3 regions of the Streptomyces sp. NPDC008163 genome follow, and region 1 is predicted to be linked to each of the others. Evidence: riboswitches for the same ligand, from Rfam matches in the RefSeq annotation. Region 1 holds a riboswitch; each other region holds the start of a gene.

Evidence for each region. A riboswitch is a leader RNA that binds a small molecule or an ion and turns the genes downstream of it on or off. The one in region 1 is predicted to bind cobalamin.
Region 2: another riboswitch for cobalamin. It lies ahead of ACFZAT_RS27170 (hypothetical protein); the one in region 1 lies ahead of ACFZAT_RS23975 (ABC transporter substrate-binding protein).
Region 3: another riboswitch for cobalamin. It lies ahead of ACFZAT_RS03650 (ribonucleoside-diphosphate reductase subunit alpha); the one in region 1 lies ahead of ACFZAT_RS23975 (ABC transporter substrate-binding protein).

Annotation. Positions count from the first base shown of each region.
Region 1 is NZ_JBIBHG010000011.1:122,113-129,165, reverse strand. It holds gene ACFZAT_RS23990 (DUF2382 domain-containing protein) at 1-162, shown strand, start outside; gene ACFZAT_RS23985 (ATP-binding cassette domain-containing protein) at 248-1,027, opposite strand; gene ACFZAT_RS23980 (iron chelate uptake ABC transporter family permease subunit) at 1,024-2,115, opposite strand; gene ACFZAT_RS23975 (ABC transporter substrate-binding protein) at 2,112-3,152, opposite strand; cobalamin riboswitch at 3,214-3,401, opposite strand; gene ACFZAT_RS23970 (beta-ketoacyl synthase N-terminal-like domain-containing protein) at 3,452-4,675, opposite strand; gene ACFZAT_RS23965 (phosphopantetheine-binding protein) at 4,672-4,911, opposite strand; gene ACFZAT_RS23960 (hypothetical protein) at 5,002-5,157, opposite strand; gene ACFZAT_RS23955 (acyl-CoA dehydrogenase) at 5,154-6,995, opposite strand; gene ACFZAT_RS23950 (beta-ketoacyl-ACP synthase II) at 7,047-7,053, opposite strand, start outside.
Region 2 is NZ_JBIBHG010000013.1:204,811-211,863, reverse strand. It holds gene ACFZAT_RS27210 (hypothetical protein) at 1-1,828, shown strand, start outside; gene ACFZAT_RS27205 (helix-turn-helix domain-containing protein) at 1,862-2,524, opposite strand; partial or broken gene ACFZAT_RS27200 (FAD binding domain-containing protein) at 2,530-3,267, shown strand; partial or broken gene ACFZAT_RS27195 ((2Fe-2S)-binding protein) at 3,264-3,542, shown strand; partial or broken gene ACFZAT_RS27190 (xanthine dehydrogenase family protein molybdopterin-binding subunit) at 3,601-4,302, shown strand; partial or broken gene ACFZAT_RS27185 (molybdopterin-dependent oxidoreductase) at 4,338-4,538, shown strand; partial or broken gene ACFZAT_RS27180 (cobalt ABC transporter ATP-binding protein) at 4,607-4,926, shown strand; partial or broken gene ACFZAT_RS27175 (ECF transporter S component) at 4,919-5,370, shown strand; cobalamin riboswitch at 5,384-5,518, shown strand; gene ACFZAT_RS27170 (hypothetical protein) at 5,559-5,942, shown strand; gene metE (5-methyltetrahydropteroyltriglutamate--homocysteine S-methyltransferase) at 5,967-7,053, opposite strand, start outside.
Region 3 is NZ_JBIBHG010000001.1:757,457-764,509, reverse strand. It holds gene ACFZAT_RS03665 (GntR family transcriptional regulator) at 130-900, shown strand; gene ACFZAT_RS03660 (DUF3311 domain-containing protein) at 1,141-1,395, shown strand; gene mctP (monocarboxylate uptake permease MctP) at 1,392-3,008, shown strand; cobalamin riboswitch at 3,067-3,199, shown strand; gene ACFZAT_RS03650 (ribonucleoside-diphosphate reductase subunit alpha) at 3,340-5,736, shown strand; gene ACFZAT_RS03645 (ribonucleotide-diphosphate reductase subunit beta) at 5,736-6,755, shown strand; gene ACFZAT_RS03640 (hypothetical protein) at 6,776-6,988, opposite strand.

The DNA of each region.
Region 1 (7,053 bases):
GAAACCCAGAGGGTGACCGAGCAGAAGGAGGTCTCCGCCGAGCTGCGCAAGGAGCAGATCGACTACGCGGACGGCACCACCAAGGGCGGAAAGGACATGGGCGGCCAGGACATGGGCGGCAAGGACACCGGCGGCGACCTCGGCCGCGGACGCCACCGCTGACCCCCCGCCGGCATGACTGCCGCACCGCACCACAAGCGAAGGGCGGGCCCGCCGACGGGCCCGCCCTCTCGTGTGCCCGGCGCCGTCAGGGCAGGAAGCGCACCGAGGGCCGCCCCTGCGGTCCGTCCGGCGTGACGACGGACCGCACCCGGTAGACGTCCTCGATCAGTTCCTCGGTGACGACCTGCGCGGGGGTGCCGCCCGCGACCGCCCGGCCCCCGCTGAGTACCACGATCCGGTCGCAGAACATGGCGGCCAGGTTGAGGTCGTGCAGGGCGACGACGGCGGTCAGCGGAAGCGAGGCGACCAGGGCGAGCAGTTCCAGCTGGTGCTGGATGTCCAGATGGTTGGTCGGTTCGTCGAGGAGGAGTTCGCGCGGCTGCTGGGCGAGCGCGCGGGCGATCTGGACGCGCTGGCGCTCCCCGCCGGACAGCGTGTGCCAGGACTGGTCGCGACGGCCGGTGAGCCCGGTGCGTTCCAACGCCTCGTCCACCGCCGCCGCGTCCGCCCCCGTCGGTGCCGACCAGGCGCGCCGGTGCGGGATGCGGCCCAGGCGTACGACGTCCAGGACGCTCAGCTCGTCCTGGGTGGCGGCGTGCTGGTCGACGACCGCGACGCGCCGGGCCACCGCGCGGCGGCCGACGTCGGGCAGCGGTGCGCCGTCCAGGGTGACGACGCCCGTGTGCGGGGCGAGGACCCCGGAGAGGATGCGCAGCAGCGTGGACTTGCCGGAGCCGTTCGGTCCGATCAGGCCCACGGTGGTGCCGGGCTCCGGGGCGAGCGTCACGCCGTCCAGGAGGAGGCGGCCGCCGGCTTCCCGGGCGACCCTTTCGGCCCGCAGGCCCTCGGCCGTCGTCCCGGTCACGCGGGCCGCCTGGTGCGGTAGAGGACGGCGACGAAGGCGGGCACGCCGATCAGGGCGGTGACGACGCCCACCGGGACCTCCTGGGGGTCGAGGACGGTCCGGGCGAGCGTGTCGACCCAGACGAGGAAGACGGCTCCGGCGAGCGCGGTGACCGGCAGCAGTCTGCGATGGCCCGAGCCGGTGAGGGCGCGGGCGGCGTGCGGCAGGACCAGCCCGACGAAGCCGATGGCCCCGGCCGAGCTGACGAGCGCGGCGGTGAGCAGCGCGGTCGTGCAGAGCAGAACGGTCCGCACGCGGGCGACGTTCACCCCGAGGGCGGCGGCCGCGTCCTGCCCGAAGGCGAAGGCGTCGAGCGTACGGGCGTGGCCCAGGCAGATCAGCAGGCTGACGGCGAGAACGGCGGAGCAGACCCACACATCGGTCCAGCCGACCCCGCCGAGCGAGCCGAGCAGCCAGAACAGCACGCCCCTGGTCTGCTCGGCGTCGGCGGCCGTCATGACGACGAACGAGGTCAGCGCCGAGAACAGCTGCATGGCCGCGACGCCGGAGAGGACGACCCGGTCGGTGGAGCCGCCCAGGGTGTGGCTGAGCAGCATCACCAGGGCGAAGGAGCACAGCGCCCCGGCGAACGCTCCGGCGGGCAGTGTCACCGCTCCCCCGCCGACGCCGAGCACGACGACGAGGACCGCGCCGGTGGACGCGCCGGAGGAGACGCCGAGGACGAACGGGTCCGCGAGCGGGTTGCGCAGCAGGGACTGCATGACGGTTCCGCAGACCGCGAGGCCCGCCCCGCAGACGGCGGCGAGCAGCGTACGCGGCATGCGCAGGTTCCAGATGATGCCGTCGCGGATCGGGCTGAGCCGTACCTCGCCGACGCCGAGGTGGGCGGCGACGGCGGACCAGACGTCCACGACGGAGATCCGGGCGGGTCCGATGGTGACGGCGACCGCGACGGAGAGGGCGAGCAGCACGACGCCACCGGTCCACAGGAGGCCGCCGCGCAGCCGGGAGCGTGCGGGCGCCGCTTCCGGTGCCCGGTCACGCGGGGCCTTTCCGGGTGGGGCGGCGAGCCGGTCGGTGGCCGTCACCCCGCGAGCCCGAAGTCGCGCAGCCCGGCGGCCACCAGCTCCACGCCCTCGACCGTGCGGATGGTCGGGTTCATGGCCTGGCCGCTGAGCAGTACGTAGCGCTTGCGGCGTACGGCGTCCATCGTCTTCGTGACGGGGTTGGACTCCAGGAAGGCGATCTTCCCGGCGGCGCTCTCGGCGGTCTGGGACTTGCGGGTGAGGTCGCCGATGACGAGGACGTCCGGGTTGCGGTCGGCGACGGTCTCCCAGTTGATCTGGGGCCATTCGTCGTGCGTGTCGCCGAAGACGTTCTTCAGGCCCAGTTCCCGGCTGATGATGCCCGGCGCCCCGCAGCAGCCCGCCAGGTAGGGGGCCTCGGAGTTGGCGAACCAGTACATGACGGAGGTGCCGGATCCGCCGATGCCGTCGGCGGCCTCGCGGATACGGTCACGGAGCCGCCCGACCAGCTTCTCGCCACGCTCGGGCACGCCGAACACCCGCGCCAGGTCGCGCACTTCGGCGTAGACGCTGTCCATGGTCAGGGCTCCGGTGCGGACGCCGTCGCCGTCCTTGGTGTTGTCCTTGGCGGTGCAGTCGGCGGGCGCGACATAGGTGGGGACGCCCAGCTTCTCGAACTGTTCGCGCGGGGCGACGCCGCCCTTGGCGAGGGTCGACTCGAAGTCGGCGGCGACGAGGTCGGGTTCCTGGTCGAGGACCTTCTCGGAGGAGGGCCGGTTGTCGGCGATCCGCTTCACGCCCGCGTTGGCCTTCTCCAGGCCCTTCATCACCGGGTCGGTCCAGGTGGCGGTCGCGGCGATCCGGTCCTGGAGGCCGAGCGAGAGCAGGATCTCCGTGGTGCCCTGGTCGACGGATACGGCACGCCGGGGCGGGGCGTCCACGGTGACGGTGCGCCCGCAGTTCTTGAGCGTGACCGGATAGCCGTCCGACTTCCCCGTCGCGTCGGTCTGTTCGGAGGGCGGCCCCCCGCAGGCGGTCAGCAGGAGGAGGGCGGCGGTGAGCAGGGCGGCGGAACGGGCGGGGCCGGATATCGGCGGCACGGGGTACCTCGGCGTCTCTGGGCCCATGCGCGGGGCCCGCTGTACGGAACCCGCCGCCCGGTCCCGGACGGCGGTCGCCAGCAGGTCTTCGGACTCGGGTTCGTCCGGGCGGGACGCCTTCCCGGGAGACGCCGGGTCTCCCAGTGGCCGTGGCCCCGCCCGTCCCCCTCACCGCTGCGCGTCAGTTCCGGATTCGCACCGGATTCCCTGACCCCTACGTGGAGTTCGACTGGCTCGGGCACGCTACCACGGGCTTACGCGCAGATCAGCCGCGCCCTCGTCCGCCCGGGAACGGCAGCTCACGGGCGCTGGAGCGCCACCACCGCGTTGTGCCCGCCGAAGCCGAAGGAGTGGCTGACGGCCCGGCGGACCTGCCGTACCAGCGGCACCTTGGTGACGCAGTCGATGTCGAACCCGGGCGCGGGCGCGTCCAGATTGGCGACCGGCGGGACGACCCCGCGCTGGAGGGTGAGGACCGTCAGCCCGGCCTCGATCGCCCCGGCCGCGCCCATGCAGTGCCCGAGCACGCCCTTGGGGGCGGTGACGGGTGGCCGGTGCGGGTACACCCGGCTGATCAGCGCGGCCTCGGCGGCGTCGTTGCGCAGGGTCGCGGTGCCGTGCGCGTTGACGTGCTCCACCTCGTCGGCCCGCCAGCCCGCGTCGCGCAGGGCGGCCTCGACGGCGGCCCCGGCGACCCGCCCGTCGGGGTTCGGGCTGGTGGGGTGATGGGCGTCCGTGGTGGCGCCGGTGCCGGCGAGCAGGGCCCGTGGTTCGGCGCCCCTGGCCTCCGCGTCGGCCACGCGCTCCAGCACCATGACGGCGGCGCCCTCGCCCATGACGAGTCCGGCGCGGTCGGCGGCGAAGGGCCGGCTGAGCCGGGACAGGTCGCCGTCCGCGCGGGCGGCGGCCCCGGACCGGGCGAAGCCGGTCATGGCGATCGGGAAGACGGTCGACTCGGTCGCCCCCGCGATCGCCACGTCGCACTGCCCGGCGGCCAGGAGGTCCCGGGCGACGGACAGTGCGGTGACGCCGGAGGAGCAGGCCGTGCAGGGGGCCATGCTGGGGCCGGTGGCCCGCATCTCGATCGCGATCTCGGCGGCGGGCATGTTGGGGATGGTCAGCAGGACCCCGGCGGGCGAGGTCGCCTCCGGGCCCCGCCGCTCCAGGACCAGCGCCTGGTCGGTGAGGTGCGCGGATCCCCCGCTGCTGGTGCCGACGACGACCGCGACCCGGCTGCCGTCCCAGCCGGCCGGGTCGAGCCCGGCGTCCGCGACGGCCTCCCTGGCGGCCAGGACCGCGAACTTGACGTACCGGCCCATCCGGAAGGCGGTACGGCGCCCGATCTCGGCGTCCAGGTCGATGCCGTCGACCACGCAGGCGAAGTCGACCGCGCACCCGGCGAGCGCGGGGACGGTGCGGGCCGGGCTCACGGCGGCGCACACGCCGTCCCAGGTGGACTCGGTGTCGTTGCCGACCGGGGTGATCATGCCGAGCCCGGTGACGGCGATGGCCGGCGTCCTCATCGGGCGCCGGCCGACGCCTGCAGGTGCGCCGTGAGCTCGGCGAGAGTGGTCCCCCGGGTCAGGGTCCCGTTGTCCAGCTCGACCCCGGTGGTCTCCCGGAGGACGACGGCGAACTCGGCGGCCGCGAGGGAGTCCATGTCCAGGCTGTCCATCGTGGAGCCCGGAAGGATCTCGGCCACGGGCACCTTGAAGGTACGGCTGAGTACGTCGGTGATGCGGGGGTGGATCGTGCTCATGGTCTTCCTTTCCTCATGCCCATCCGGTGGGGTGTCCGGCGCCGGCGCGCACGGCCCCGACGCCGGAACAACTGAGCAGCGTCGCTCCGGTTACGCCTTGCGGCGAACCGATTCGCCAACGCCCGTCCGGGGCGCCTCGCACCATCGCGCGCACACGGCGACGGTCGTCCAGTAGGCGAGGAGGACGGCCCCGGCCCCGAGCCCGCGCACGGCTCGTGCCGCACGGCGGGCGAGGGTGCCCGTCATCGGCCCTCCTCCGTGTGCCAGTGGGCCTCCGGATCGTCGTACGCGTCGGCGTAACCGGCGCCCGTGATCGGCCAGTCGGCGAGCAGCTCGTCGGGGAGGGCGAAGGAGCCGGCGAGCTCCGGGAGGTGGGGGGCCACCGCCTGGATGAGCCGTTCGGTGTGGTCCGTCAGCGCCTCCGCCTGACCGGCGCTCAGATGACCGGCCGCGAGCAGGTCTCCGCCGTCGCGCGCGACCCGGCCCAGGGCGAACAGTCGGGCCAGCTCGCCGAGCCGGTCCCGGTCCGCCCCGGCGGGCAGCGCCTCGACCGCCTCCGCGTACGCCTCGGCCGCCTGCCTGCAGGCATGCGCCTCGACCCCGCGCAGGGCGGGGCCCGCCGCCGCGTTCCACCGGCCGAGCGGGTCGCCCGGCGCCGTGCGGGCCGCCCGGGCCCCGGCGCGCGCGAACCACAGCTCCTCGGCGCACCCCAGGAGCCGGACCAGGAAGCGCAGGTCGGTGAGGTCGCCGTGCGCGGGAGCGGGTTCGTGGGCGGGGCGGTCGGCGAGCAGGGCCGCGGCGGCCCTGGCGTGGACGGCGAGGTTGTCGCCCTCGGCGGTGATGGCGCCCTCGACGCCGGTGACGAGCGCGGCCATCCCGTTGTTCTCCAGGAGGCCCTGGGCGCCGCAGCGTTCCCGGGACTCCACGATCACGGCCCTGGCCCGCCAGGTGATCCAGCCCTTGGCGATGTCCACCAGCCGCTCGGCCGCCTCCCGCCCGGCCTCGGGCCCCGCCTGGGCCGCCTCCCAGCGGTCCAGGACGCGGCGGTGCAGCAGGCTCATCGCGAAGACCGTGGCCATCGCTTCGGCGAGCGGCCCGTAGTGGGTGCGGTACGCGAGCACCGGCAGCCGCGCCCCGCGTCCGGCGGAGACCTGGCGGTGGCCGCCGTACCGGACCGCGACGGCCAGCGTGGCGCGGGCCGAGCCGACGGCGCTGGCGCTCATCGAGATCCTGCCGGTGACGACCCGGGCGATGGAGGCGAGGAAGCGGCGCCGCCGGCCCTCGATGGCGCTGCGGAACTCCCCGTCGCCGTCGATCCACCCCTGCGGGCCCGTCAGCAGCGCCTCGCGCCCCACGAAGACGTGGTCGAACGAGGTCAGGCTGTGGTCGACGGGGCTGCCCATGCGGGCCGGCAGCCCGCGCACCCGTACGCCCGGCAGCGGCCCGGTGGCACCGGTGAGCGGCACGAGCAGCAGGAACACCCCCCGGTCGGCCCCGCCGGCCAGCAGCCGCGCGGCGACGAGCCCCGACTTGGGGCCGCCGGGCCGTCCGGTGTTCGGCATGAACTTCTGCGCCCCGCAGTGCGGGGTGTGCAGCACGAACCCGTCGCGTACGGGGTCGTAGGAGGCGGTCGTCTCGACGGCCGCCGCGTCGTTGCCGTGCGCCACCTCCGTACACAGGAAGGTTCCGGTACGCCGCAGCGTCAGGAAGTCCGACAGGTCGCGGGGGCTGTCGGCGATGTGGTCCAGGAGGCTGCCGAGGAAGAGGTTGTAGTGGATGCCCGCGATGGTGGCGAGCGCGGGGTCGACCGGGGCCAGCCACTCGTGCAGCGCCGCCAGCGCCCGGAAGTCGGAGGCCGGGCGGGCGGCGCTGTCCAGGGCGTCGTTGAGGGTGCGCAGTCGTGCGTAGGCGCGGGCGAGCCGTTCGTCCGGGGTGCCGCCGGCGGCGGGACCGGGCGGCAGCCGGAACGGTTCGGTGGCGACGAGCCGCCGCCAGAATCCGTGCTCGCGGCGGGCGTCGGCGCCGAGGAGTACGGAGGTGAGCGGGCGTGCGAGGGGATCGACGCCGGTGAGCGTGGTGGTCATACAAAGCTGAACGACCGGCGTACGGTCAGGACACCGCGCTCGTGCAGATGTTCACCGT
Region 2 (7,053 bases), on a different contig from region 1:
GGCCGGGTATCTGACCTTCATCCTGCCCGGCACCCTGTCCGCCAGGACGTACCTCAAGCAGGCCAACACCGCCGCGCAGAACCTGCTGGAGCGCTGGGCGGAGCCCCTGGTCGCCCTGCACGCGCCGCACGACGCCACCCTCGCCGCCGACCTCCGGCACGCCTGGGAACTCCTCCTGCGCAACGCCCCGCACGACTCCCTGTGCGGATGCAGCGTCGACGAGGTGCACCGCGAGAACGCCGTCCGCTACGAACGCGTCACGCAGCTCGGCGAGTTGGTGGTCGAGCGCGCACTGCTGAGCGCCGGCTACGACGTACGGCTCTACGGTGACCGTCCGCACGACGAGGCGCGGCTCGTCGTGGTCAACCCGCACGCCGACACCGCCGGAGGCGTGATCGAGGCCGATGTGCTGACCGCGCCCGGCCGTTACCCCGTCGCACTCCTCGACGCGGACGGGAACGGCATCCCCTTCGAGGCCGAACCGCTGGGCGAGGAGACCGCGTTCGCGGCGGACCTCGACCTCCTGCCGGACTCCCGCCCCTCCTTCCGCCACCGCCTCCGCTTCCGCGCCCCCGAGCTCACCGGCTTCGGCTGCGACGTCGTACGGGTGGTGCTGGGCGACAACCCGCCGGCCGAGGCCGAGTCGGCCCTGGCGGACACGGCCGCTCTGGAGGCCCCGGACGGGGGCACCCTCAGCCCCGCCGCCGACGCCTCGCTCACCTGGCTCCGGCCGGACGGCACCCGCCGGGCGGGCTACGGGCTGCTCACGGACGGCGGCGACCGCGGCGACACGTACAACTACGACCCCCCGGCCGACGACCGCGTCGTCCGCCCGAGGCTGACCGCCTCCCGGGTGCGGACCTCGCCGGTGCGCCAGGTCATGGAGATCGACGCGGTGCTCGACCTCCCGGTGGGCCTGACCGCTACACGCGAGGGACGGGCCGCCCGCACCCGGGAGGTGCCCGTACGCATCGAGGTGTCGCGGTGGCACGGGGATCCGCTGCTGCGCTGGCGCATCGAGCTCGACAACACGGTGACCGACCACCGGCTGCGGCTGCACGTTCCCGGCGGGGGCGGCGACGGCACCTGGACCGGGGACGGCCACTGGAGCCTCGTCGATCGCCCCGTCGCCGTGGACCTGGGCCCCCTGCCCCAGGAGAAGGGGCACGAGGCGGTCTGCGGCTCCGCCCCCGTGCAGAGCCTCGGCGCCATCGGCCGGGGTGAGGACCGCACGGCGCTCATCGCCCCCGGACTGCCCGAGATGCGGGGCCTCGGCGCCGGTGAGACGCCCACCGGCGCCGACGAGGAGATCGTCGTCACCCTGCTCCGCTCGGTGGGCTGGCTCTCCCGCTTCGACCTGCGCAGCCGGACCACCGGCGCCGGACCGGCGCTGCCCACCCCGGAGGCCCAGTGCCAGGGACGGCAGACCTTCGAGGTGGCGGTCGTGACGGGCGCCCCGGTCGCTCGCGACCACGACCTGGTACGGACGGCCGCCCGGTTCCGTACCCCGCCGAGGGCCTGGCAGCTCCGCCCGGGCACCGCCCCGGACGCCTACCGCAGCGCCCTCACCGCGCAGGGGGCACTGCTCGGCGCCCTGAAGACGGCCGAGGACGGCAACGGACTGATCCTCCGCCTCGCCAACCCCGGTGCCGAGCAGCGCGTCGCGCACGTCTCGGCCGCTCCCGGTTCCCTGCTCGCCCCGTCGCGGCTGGACGAGCGGACGGACGGCGAGGCCCCCGTACATGCCGGGGAGGAGGCCGTCGCGTGGCCGCTGGACCCGCACGCGACGCTGACCGTGCGCGTGCTGCCGCCGGGCAGCCCCGAGTGATCCGGTGACGAGGGCCGGGGGTGAGCGCCTTGCTCACCCCCGTGCCGGGGCCTCGTTCAGCCAGAGGGCCGCGGTGACACCGCGCGGGTAGTAGCGGCTGGCCATGACGTCACCGGCGAGCATCTGATCGCTCCGGGCCCAGGCCGCGTTCCCGGGCCGCAGCAGCCAGGGCCTTTCGTTTGGATCATGCTGGGCTCGCGGGGCGTGGCACGCGCGTCTGCCGCGTTGTCGCCCTCCTCCGCCTCGCAGCCACACGCACCACGACCCGCTCATCGTGGCCGACCGGGAGAACAACCGCCTGGTCGCGCTGGACCCGGACGGCGCGCTGACCGGCACGGTCGCGGAGCGGCTGCGCAAACCGAGCAGCGTCGCCCTGCACGAGGGCTGCCTGCTGGTGGGGGAGTTGGAGGCGTCGCTCCTGGGAGGCCGGCACGTGCTGCTGAGGTCGAGGCGGTTGTCCAGCCGGGACAGGTCACGGCCGGTGAGGAGTTCGATGCGCCGGACGCGGTAGTGGACCGTGTTGACGTGGATGTGCAGGGCGTCCGCCGTGCGGGTCCAGGAGCAGTCGTGGGCCAGGAACGCCTGCAAGGTGTCCAGGAGCATGGGGCCCGACTTCGGGCCGGCCGCGAGGAGGGGGCCGAGGACCGTCTCGCGGTAGACCTCCCGTACGTCCGAAGGGACTCCCGCCAACAGCATGGCCAGAGCCGCAGCCGCACCTGCGCCGACTGGTCGACCTGAGCCGGATGGGCTGGGAACCCCTGACGCGCCACCCCGACGGCTCGCTGGAAATCTCCGCCACGTCCACGATCGCCCAGCTCTCCCGCTACGGGCGGCGCTCGCTGCACGCGCCCGCCGCCCCGCTCTTCGAGCAGTGCTGCCGCGCCTTCCTCGCCTCGTTCAAGATCTGGAACATGGCGACCGTCGGCGGGAACCTGTGCAACGGACTGCCGGCCGGGCCGATGATCTCGCTGACGGCCGCGCTCGACGGCAGCTGCCTGCTCCGGGCGCAGGACGGCTCCGTACGCGAGGTGAAGGTGGCCGACTTCATCCGGGGCGCGGGCCTCAAGGACCTCGCGGAGGGCGAACTGCTGCGCTCGGTGACGCTGCCCGCGCGGGCGCTGCGCTGCCGTACCGCCTTCCGGCAGGCATCGCTGTACGGTCTCGGCCGGTCCGGCGCCCTGGTGACCGGCACGCTCGATCCGGTGGACGGCTCGCTCGCCGTGACGGTCACCGCCGCCACGGTCCGGCCCTTCCGGTTCTGGTTCCCGCTGCCGCCGACGGCCGGGCGGCTGCGGTCCGCCATCGACGCGGCGGTGTCCGGCACCGAGTGGTTCGACGACATCCACGGACTGCCCGAGTGGCGCCGCCACATGGCGCTGCGCCTCGCCGAAGAGGTCCGCCGCGAGCTGACCGATCCATCCGGAAGGGACGACCGATGAGCTACGAACTCCACGTCAACGGACGCACGTCCGAGGAGGAGCCGCGTGCCGGCCAGTGCCTGCGGACCTATCTGCGCGAACGCGGCTGGTTCGGCGTGAAGAAGGGCTGCGACGCCGGCGACTGCGGCGCCTGCACCGTCCACGTCGACGGCGAGCCGGTGCACAGCTGCCTCTACCCGGCGGTGCGCGCCGCCGGCCGTACGGTGACGACCGTCGAGGGCCTGGCCGCGTCGGACGGCGAACTCCACCCCGTACAGCGCAAGTTCCTTGACGCGCAGGGCTACCAGTGCGGGTTCTGCACCGTCGGGTTCCTGATGACCACGGCGGCCCTGGACGGCCGGGACGGTCGTCGCGGGCAAGGCGGTGCTCCTCGCCGAGACCTCCCTGGAACAGCGCCTGCGCACCCTGGCCGCCCGCCACACCGGAGTCGCCCGGCACCTGTGCGTGCTCGGCGCGGAGTCCGTCGACTGCGCCGGGCGGCTCGTCACGCTCAAGGAGCTGTACGAGGCGGGGCACACCCTCGGCGCGGCGGACGAACTCGCGGCCGAAGGGCACTGGGGCGGCTCGCCGCGCTCCGTCGCCTTCAACGCCCAGTGGTTCCGGATCGCCGTCGACCCCGGCACCGGCGAGATCCGCATCCTGCGCAGCGTCTACGCAGCCGACGCCGGGAAGGTCATGAACCCGATGCAGTGCCGGGGCCAGGTCGAGGGCGGCGTGGCCCAGGCGCTCGGCGCGACGCTCTTCGAGACCGTCCGGGTCGACGACCGGGGCAGGGTCACCACGGCCGCGTTCCGCCGCTACCGGCTGCCCCAGTACGCCGACGTCCCCCGGACCGAGGTGTACTTCACGGAGACCTCCGACTCGACCGGCCCGCTCGGCGCCAAGTCCATGAGCGAGAGCCCCTTCAACCCCGTCGCGCCCGCGTTCGCCAACGCCCTGCGGGACGCCACGGGCATCCGCTTCACCGAGCTGCCGGTGACCCGTGACCGGGTCTGGCTCGCGCTGCACCGGCGGGCGGAGGGGGTCGGCCGATAGACCAGGGCCGTGCCAGGCCCGTACTCGTACATAGGCTGTCCTGGGCGGAGATCGACGCGGACTTCGGCAACGCGCCGGTCCTGCTCGCCACCCGCATGGACGACCACGACCTGGACGAGGCCGGCACCCAGCTCGTCGTCCCGTCCGACCGGTGCGGCGCGCGCTACGTCAGTGCCGTCACCGGCATCTGGCTCGGCCGCCACCACCGCGAGGAGGGTGTCCCGGAGGCGGTGTGACCGTGCCTCAGGCGCCCCACCTCAGGGCGATCGTGTCGCCCACGCCGATGGACCGGTTGCGGGTGGCCGAACGCGTCGTCCAGTACGCCGACCGCGTACTCCACCTCTCCGGCGACGGCCAGGTCCGCATCGGCGCCCCCGTCGACATCCTGCGCACCTCCGCCATCGCACCCCCATCGTGGAGCTCCGCCGCGCCGCCGGATGGGACCCCCTCCCGCTGTCCATCCGCGACGCCAGGCGCACCGCCCGCGAGCTGCGCACCCGACTGACCGGCCACACCCCGGCACCCGTCCGCCAGGGCCCCGGACCCGACCGGCCCGACCTGCTCACCGCCCGCAAGGTGACCCTCGCCCACAAGGGCGTCCCCGCCGTCCGCGAGGTCGACCTCACCCGCGCTGCGCCCCCTCGGCGCGGGCACGGCGGGCATCGAGACCGTCTTCTTCGTCCTCGTCCTCGCGGGGCGGGTCTTCGGCCCGGGCTTCGGCTTCACCCTCGGCTGCACGTCGCTGTTCGCCTCCGCGCTCATCACGGGGGCGTCGGCCCCTGGATGCCGTACCAGATGTTCGGCTGCGCCTTCGTCGGCATGCTCGCCGGGTTCCTCCCGCGCGCCACCGGCCGTCGCGAAGTCCTTCTGCTCGCCGTCTACGGCTCCCTGTCCGGCTACCTCTTCGGATTCCTCCTCAACCTCTCCTTCCGGCCGTTCTCCCTCGACCCGAACAGCTCCATCGCCTACCTGCCCATCCTGCTCGCCGGCCCCGCCGTGCTCACCACGTTCCGCCGTGCCGCCCGCCGCGCCCGCTGCCGCGCCCCGGCCCGCTTCACCGCGCCTCAGCCGGTGGACCGTCCTGAGGGTCATGAGACGATGGCCGCCGAATCGGGCGACGGGAGCTGAGGAAGCCGGTGTGAATCCGGCGCGGTCCCGCCACTGTGACCGGGCACGACCCGGGAGCCAGACACTCACACCGTCGCCACCTCCACGACGTCCGGGGCGGACCTCCCCGGTGAGAGGCGGACGGCGCCATGCCGGAATCAGCGACCCCTTCGGCCACGGCCTCCGCACCCAGCAGAGTGACGGTGTGCCGGGACTGCTGCTGCGGCACGGTCAAGGTGCCGGGCGACCACAGGGCCCAGACCGCGCGGCTGCGCTCGGCCGTCCCACTGCGCGTCTCCGAGTGCCTGGACGTGTGCGAACAGGCCAACGTCATCGTCGTACAGCCGTCGGCCGAGGCCCGTCGCGCCGGGGCCCGGCCGGTGTGGCTCGGCCTGGTCAACGACCCCGACGCGACCGAGGACGTCATAGCCTGGGTGAACGCCGGAGGCCCGGGCACGGCCCCGATGCCGGAGATCCTCGACCTGTACGCGTTCGACCCGGGCGCGCCCGGCCGGGGGCCGGGACGCGAGTGACGTCCCGGCCCCCGGCAACCCCGTTCAGGAGGAGGGCAGTTCCGCCCGGACGGTACGGGCGGCGGCGACCAGGTTCTCCAGGGAGGCCCGGGTCTCGGCCCAGCCGCGGGTCTTGAGGCCGCAGTCGGGGTTCACCCAGAGCCGTTCGGCGGGGATCGCCTTCAGCCCCGTACGCAGCAGCTCGGCGGCCTCCTCGGCGCTCGGGACACGGGGCGAGTGGATGTCGTAGACCCCCGGTCCCGCCTCACGCGGATAGCCGTGGGCCGCCAGCTCGTGGGCCACCTGCATGTGGGAGCGGGCGGCCTCCAGGCTGATGACGTCGGCGTCCAGGTCGTCGATGGCCTGGACGATGTCACCGAACTCCGCGTAGCACATGTGGGTGTGGATCTGGGTGGCCGGCCGCACCCCGCTGGTCGTGAGCCGGAACGCCTCCGTGGCCCAGGCCAGGTAGTCCGCCCGGTCGGCCGCCCGCAGCGGCAGCGTCTCGCGCAGGGCGGGCTCATCCACCTGGATCACCGAAGTCCCGCTCGCCTCCAAGTCATTGACCTCGTCGCGCAGGGCGAGGGCGACCTGCCGGGCGGTGTCCCCGAGCGGCAGGTCGTCGCGGACGAACGACCAGGCGAGCATGGTGACCGGACCCGTGAGCATGCCCTTGACCGGGCGGTCGCTCAGCGACTGGGCGTAGGAGGTCCAGCGCACGGTCATCGGCTCGGGGCGCGAGATGTCCCCGGCGAGGACCGGCGGACGCACGTACCGGGTGCCGTACGACTGCACCCAGCCGTGCTGGGTGGCGAGGTAGCCCGTCAGCTGCTCGGCGAAGTACTGCACCATGTCGTTGCGTTCGGGTTCGCCGTGCACCAGGACGTCGATGCCCGTCTTCTCCTGGAAGGAGACGACCTCCCGGATCTCCGTCCGGATGCGCTCCTCGTAACCCGCCGTGTCGATGCGCCCGGCGCGCAGGTCGGCGCGGGCCGTCCGCAGCTCGCCGGTCTGCGGGAACGAACCGATGGTTGTCGTCGGCAGCAACGGCAGCCCCAGGTGCGCCCGCTGGGCCGCGGCCCGCTCGGTGTACGGCTGGGAGCGGCGGCCGTCCGCGTCCGTCACGGCCTCG
Region 3 (7,053 bases), on a different contig from region 1:
ACTCGCGTCCGTTATAGGACCGACACCTGAGGGAGGGCGACGAGCCGTGACCGGACCGTGCCACCATGTGAGCCGCGACAGACGGAGGAGCCGGTGACGGCAGCAACGCAGCAGTCGGGAAGGCGGGCCATGGGCGCCGACGGGGGCAGTTCGGAGAACGAGACGGGTGCGGGCGCCGGGACGCGCACCGCGCGCGTACCAAAGTACTACCGGCTGAAGCGACATCTCCTCGACATGACGGACACCATGCCGCCGGGCACCCCCGTCCCCCCGGAACGGACCCTGGCGGCCGAGTTCGACACCTCGCGCACCACCGTGCGCCAGGCACTCCAGGAACTGGTCGTCGAGGGCCGGTTGGAGCGCATCCAGGGCAAGGGCACCTTCGTCGCCAAGCCGAAGGTCTCGCAGGCCCTGCAACTCACCTCGTACACCGAGGACATGCGCGCCCAGGGCCTCGAACCGACCTCGCAGCTCCTGGACATCGGCTACGTCACCGCCGACGACACCCTCGCCGGGCTGCTCGACATCAGCGCCGGCGGCCGGGTCCTGCGGATCGAGCGCCTGCGCCTCGCGAGCGGCGAGCCGATGGCCATCGAGACCACGCACCTGTCGGCCAAGCGCTTTCCCGCGCTACGCCGTTCACTGGTCAAGTACACCTCGCTCTACACCGCGCTCTCCGAGGTGTACGACGTCCGGCTGGCCGAGGCCGAGGAGACCATCGAGACCTCCCTCGCCACCCCGCGCGAGGCCGGACTGCTCGGCACCGACGTGGGCCTGCCGATGCTGATGCTCTCCCGGCACTCGCTGGACGAACAGGGCGAACCGGTCGAGTGGGTGCGCTCGGTCTACCGCGGCGACCGCTACAAGTTCGTGGCCCGCCTGAAGCGGCCGCTGGACTGACCCGTCGTACGCATGTGCTTCCGAACGGCCCCCGGACCCGCCCCCGGGGGCCGTTCGGCGTTCCCGTAGCCCGGCTTGGCCTGGACCAACCCCCGGACGTTTGCCACCATTCCGGCCATCCGGCCGGTCCGTGACGACCGTTGCCGGACCGCAATGCGGACAGGGGGTGACGGTGGCCGGATGACTCGCCTAGATTTCCTGCGCATTACAGGTGATCAGCGAGGGGACGGAGTCGCCGCCATGCCGGAAGAACCAGAAGGAAAACCACCCACGGTCACACCCGTGCGGGTGGTCATCGCCCTGTGTCTCGTCGCGCCGTTCGTGGCGATGCTCTGGGTGGGTTCGTACGCGAAGATCGACCCGACCTTCATCGGCATCCCGTTCTTCTACTGGTACCAGATGCTCTGGGTGCTGATCTCCACCGCGCTCACCATGATCGCGTACAAGCTGTGGCAGCGTGACCAGCGCGCCCGCAAGGGAGGTGCGTCGGCATGAAGGACGGCGTGAACGGCGTCGCGCTCGGCGTCTTCATCTTCTTCTTCCTGGCCGTCACGGTCATGGGCTTCCTGGCCGCCCGCTGGCGCAAGGCCGAGAACGAGGCCACCCTCGACGAATGGGGCCTGGGCGGACGGTCGTTCGGCACCTGGGTCACCTGGTTCCTGCTCGGCGGCGACCTCTACACCGCGTACACCTTCGTCGCGGTGCCCGCGGCGATCTACTCGCTCGGAGCCTCCGGCTTCTTCGCGGTGCCGTACACCATCCTGGTGTACCCGCTGATCTTCACCTTCCTGCCGCGCCTGTGGTCGGTCTCGCACAAGCACGGGTACGTCACCACCTCGGACTTCGTCCGCGGCCGGTTCGGCTCGAAGGGCCTCTCGCTGGCCGTCGCGGTCACCGGCATCCTCGCCACCATGCCGTACATCGCGCTCCAGCTCGTCGGCATCCAGGCGGTGCTCGACGTGATGGGCGTCGGCGGCGGCGAGAACACCAACTGGTTCGTCAAGGACCTGCCGCTGCTGATCGCGTTCGCGGTGCTCGCCGCGTACACCTACTCCTCCGGGCTGCGGGCGCCGGCGCTGATCGCGTTCGTCAAGGACGGGCTGATCTACCTGGTCATCGCCGTCGCGATCATCTACATCCCGATCAAGCTGGGCGGCTTCGACGACATCTTCGCCTCCGCCCAGGACAAGTTCACCAAGGCGGGCGCGGGCAGCCTCGCACCGGCCGCGGCCGGGCAGTGGGGGTACGCGACCCTGGCGCTCGGGTCCGCGCTGGCGCTGTTCATGTACCCGCACTCGATCACGGCGACGCTCTCCAGCCGCAGCCGTGAGGTGATCCGCCGCAACACCACGATCCTGCCGCTGTATTCGCTGATGCTGGGCCTGCTCGCGCTGCTCGGCTTCATGGCGATCGCCGCCGGCGTCAAGGTGCAGAACGGCCAGCTGGCCATCCCGCAGCTGTTCGAGAACATGTTCCCCGACTGGTTCGCGGGCGTGGCCTTCGCCGCGATCGGCATCGGCGCCCTGGTGCCGGCCGCGATCATGTCCATCGCGGCGGCGAACCTGTTCACGCGCAACATCTACAAGGACTTCCTGAAGCCGGACGCGACGCCCGAGCAGGAGACCAAGGTCTCCAAGCTGGTCTCGCTCCTGGTCAAGGTCGGCGCGCTGGCCTTCGTCCTCACCATGGACAAGACCGTCGCGATCAACTTCCAGCTGCTGGGCGGGATCTGGATCCTCCAGACGATGCCGGCCCTGGTCGGCGGCCTGTTCACCCGGTGGTTCCACCGCTGGGCGCTGCTCGCCGGCTGGGCGGTCGGCATGATCTACGGTACGGCTGCCGCGTACGGGGTCGCGAGCCCCACGCAGAAGCACTTCGGCGGGTCCTCCAAGGAGATCCCGGGCCTCGGCGAGATCGGTTACATCGGCCTCACCGCGTTCGTGCTGAACGTCGTGGTCGTCGTCGTCCTCACCTTCGTCCTGAACGCCGTGAAGGCGCCTGCCGGGATCGACGAGACCTCCCCGGGCGACTACACCGCGGACGCGGGCGACCCGGGCGTCCAGGAGAAGCTGCCGCCGGCCACGGCGGGAGCGCCGGGCGGTCACTGACCGCACACCTTTACGCCACGCGACACAACATGTGGGGGCCGCCCGACAGGACGGCCCCCACATGTATGCTCATGCTCGCTGTCGCCGCAGGGGAATCCGGTGTGAATCCGGAACTGTCCCGCAACGGTGTATTCGGTGCGCTTTGGTGCATCCGTGGAGTCCGAGGACCTGCCGACAGCGCATCCGGCTCGACCGAACCGGATGCCCAGACGTCCGGGCCTCGTGGGATGGGCCGGTGGACGCCGCACGGAGTGCCGCCCCGCCCGGGCCCCCTCCTGCCCGGCTGCCCCCGCTCCCCGCCGGGCCGGAGCCGAGCGAGGGAGAGCACCACGTGACCATCGCGCCAGCCGATCCGGTCTCAGCGGCCGAAGCAACGGGAACCGCGGGCGACGGACCCGGCACCGCACTGCTGCGGACCCTGACCGAACTCACCGCCGACCTGCCCGACACCGACCCCGGTCGCGTCGCCGCCGCCGCACTGCGCGGCCGCAACGCCCGGTCGGACGAGGCGGAGCTGCGCTCGCTGGCCACCGAGGCCGCGGCGGGCCTCATCTCCGAGGACCCCGCCTACTCCCGCCTCGCCGCCCGGCTGCTCACCCGGACCATCGCGGACGAGGCCGCGGGGCAGGGCGCCACCTCGTTCTCGGCCTCGGTCGCCGTGGGCCACCGCGAGGGCCTGATCGCGGACCGCACCGCCGCCTTCGTCACCCTGCACGCGGCCGCCCTGGACGCCCTGGTCGAGCGGTCCCTCGCGGACGGGGCCGACGACCGCTTCGGGTACTTCGGGCTCCGCACCCTGCACAGCCGCTATCTGCTGCGCCACCCGCATACCCGCGAGGTCATCGAGACCCCCCAGCACTTCATGCTCAGGGTCGCCACCGGGCTCGCCGAGGACACCTCCGAGCGGGCGCTGGACGAGGTCGCCGCGCTGTACGGACTGATGAGCCGGCTGGACTACCTGCCGTCCTCGCCGACGCTCTTCAACTCCGGCACCCGCCACCCGCAGATGTCCTCCTGCTATCTGCTGGACTCGCCGCTGGACGAGCTGGACTCGATCTACGACCGCTACCACCAGGTGGCCCGGCTGTCGAAGCACGCGGGCGGCATCGGCCTCTCGTACTCCCGCATCCGCGCCCGGGGTTCGCTGATCCGGGGCACCAACGGCCACTCCAACGGCATCGTGCCGTTCCTCAAGACGCTGGACGCCTCCGTCGCCGCCGTGAACCAGGGCGGCCGGCGCAAGGGCGCCGCCGCGGTCTACCTGGAGACCTGGCACGCGGACATCGAGGAGTTCCTGGAGCTCCGCGACAACACGGGCGAGGACCAGCGCCGCACGCACAACCTGAACCTGGCGCACTGGATCCCGGACGAGTTCATGCGCCGCGTCGACGCGGACGGCACCTGGTCGCTGTTCTCCCCGGCGGACGTGCCCGGGCTGACCGACCTGTGGGGCGACGAGTTCGACGCCGCGTACCGGGCGGCCGAGGCGAAGGGCCTGGCCCGCAAGACCATGCCGGCCCGCGAGCTGTACGGCCGGATGATGCGGACCCTGGCGCAGACCGGGCAGGGCTGGATGACGTTCAAGGACGCCTCCAACCGCACCGCGAACCAGACCGCCGAGCCGGGCAGGGTCGTGCACTCCTCGAACCTGTGCACCGAGATCCTGGAGGTGACCGACGACGGCGAGACGGCCGTGTGCAACCTCGGCTCGGTCAACCTCGGCGCGTTCGTCGAGGGCGGCTCGATCGACTGGGAGCGGCTGGACGCCACCGTGCGGACCGCGGTGACCTTCCTCGACCGGGTCGTGGACATCAACTTCTACCCGACCGAGCAGGCCGGCCGGTCCAACGCCCGCTGGCGGCCGGTGGGCCTGGGTGCGATGGGGCTCCAGGACGTCTTCTTCCAGCTGCGGCTGCCCTTCGACTCCCCCGAGGCCCGGGCGCTCTCCACGAAGATCGCCGAGCGCATCATGCTCGCCGCCTACGAGGCGTCCTGCGCCCTCGCGGAGAGGTCGGGTCCGCTGCCCGCCTGGTCCGGGACCCGGGCCGCGCGCGGGGTGCTGCACCCCGACCACTACGACACGGAGCTGAACTGGCCGGAGCGCTGGGACGCCCTGCGGGCCCGGATCGCGAAGACCGGGATGCGCAACTCGCTGCTCCTGGCCATCGCCCCGACCGCGACGATCGCCTCGATCGCGGGTGTCTACGAGTGCATCGAGCCCCAGGTCTCGAACCTCTTCAAGCGGGAGACCCTGAGCGGTGAGTTCCTCCAGGTCAACGGCTATCTGGTGGACGAGCTGAAGCGGCTCGGCGTGTGGGACGCGCGGACGCGTGAGGCGCTGCGCGAGTCGAACGGCTCGGTGCAGGGCTTCGCCTGGATCCCGGCGGACGTGCGGGCGCTGTACCGCACCGCGTGGGAGATCCCGCAGCGCGGCCTGATCGACATGGCGGCGGCCCGTACGCCGTTCCTCGACCAGAGCCAGTCGCTCAACCTGTTCCTGGAGACGCCGACGATCGGCAAGCTCTCCTCGATGTACGCGTACGCCTGGAAGCAGGGCCTGAAGACGACGTACTACCTGCGGTCGCGTCCGGCGACCCGGATCGCCCGTGCCGCGTCCGGTGCCGCGCCGGCCGCCGCCGCCGTCCCCGCACAGCAGGCGCAGGCGCCCGACGCGGACGCCATCGCCTGCTCCCTGGAAAACCCCGAGTCCTGCGAGGCCTGCCAGTAATGACCGCCGTCACCACCGAGAAGAACCTGCTCGACCCGGGATTCGAGCTGACCCTGCGCCCGATGCGCTACCCGGACTTCTACGAGCGCTACCGGGACGCGATCAAGAACACCTGGCACGTCGAGGAGGTCGACCTCCACTCCGACGTGGCGGACCTCGCGAAGATGACGCCCGCCGAACAGCACCTGATCGGACGCCTCGTGGCGTTCTTCGCGACCGGTGACTCCATCGTCGCGAACAACCTGGTGCTGACGCTGTACAAGCACATCAACTCCCCCGAGGCGCGGCTGTACCTGTCGCGGCAGCTGTTCGAGGAGGCCGTGCACGTCCAGTTCTATCTGACGCTGCTCGACACCTATCTGCCCGACCCGGACGACCGCGCGGCGGCGTTCGCGGCGGTGGAGAACATCCCGTCCATCCGCGAGAAGGCGCAGTTCTGCTTCCGCTGGATGGACTCGGTGGAGAAGATCGACCGGCTGGAGTCGAAGGCGGACCGCCGTCGCTTCCTGCTGAACCTGATCTGCTTCGCGGCCTGCATCGAGGGGCTGTTCTTCTACGGCGCCTTCGCGTACGTGTACTGGTTCCGCTCGCGCGGGCTGCTGCACGGCCTCGCCACGGGGACCAACTGGGTCTTCCGCGACGAGACCATGCACATGAACTTCGCGTTCGAGGTGGTGGACACGGTCCGCAAGGAGGAGCCGGAGCTCTTCGACGACTCCCTCCAGCAGCAGGTCACCGACATGCTGAAGGAGGCCGTCGAGGCGGAGTTGCAGTTCGGCCGCGACCTGTGCGGCGACGGCCTGCCCGGCATGAACACCGAGTCGATGCGCGCGTACCTGGAGTGCGTCGCCGACCAGCGGCTCACCCGGCTGGGCTTCCCGGCGATGTACGGATCGCAGAACCCGTTCTCGTTCATGGAGCTCCAGGGGGTCCAGGAGCTCACGAACTTCTTCGAGCGGCGCCCGTCGGCGTACCAGGTGGCCGTCGAGGGCACGGTCGCTTTCGACGACGACTTCTAGGCCGACACCCCCTAGGGGGACTAGATTCTCGCCCAGCTCCTGACGTACGGACGCCGTGCGGCCCCCACCGGCCGTGCGGCGTCCGCCGTTCGCGGTGGGCGGGTACTCCGGTCCTGTTCCGCTTCGCGCAGCTCGCGGTCGATGCGGCGCTCGCGGGCCATGCCGACCAGCGCCGGCAGCAGGACGAGGGCGAAAAGTGCGGAAATGCCGAGGAAGTTCTGGAATGTGTTCATGCCTCTACTGTCCTCGTTCCGGCACGGAAGCGGCAGTGGCAGGACTGTCATAGGACATCGAATTA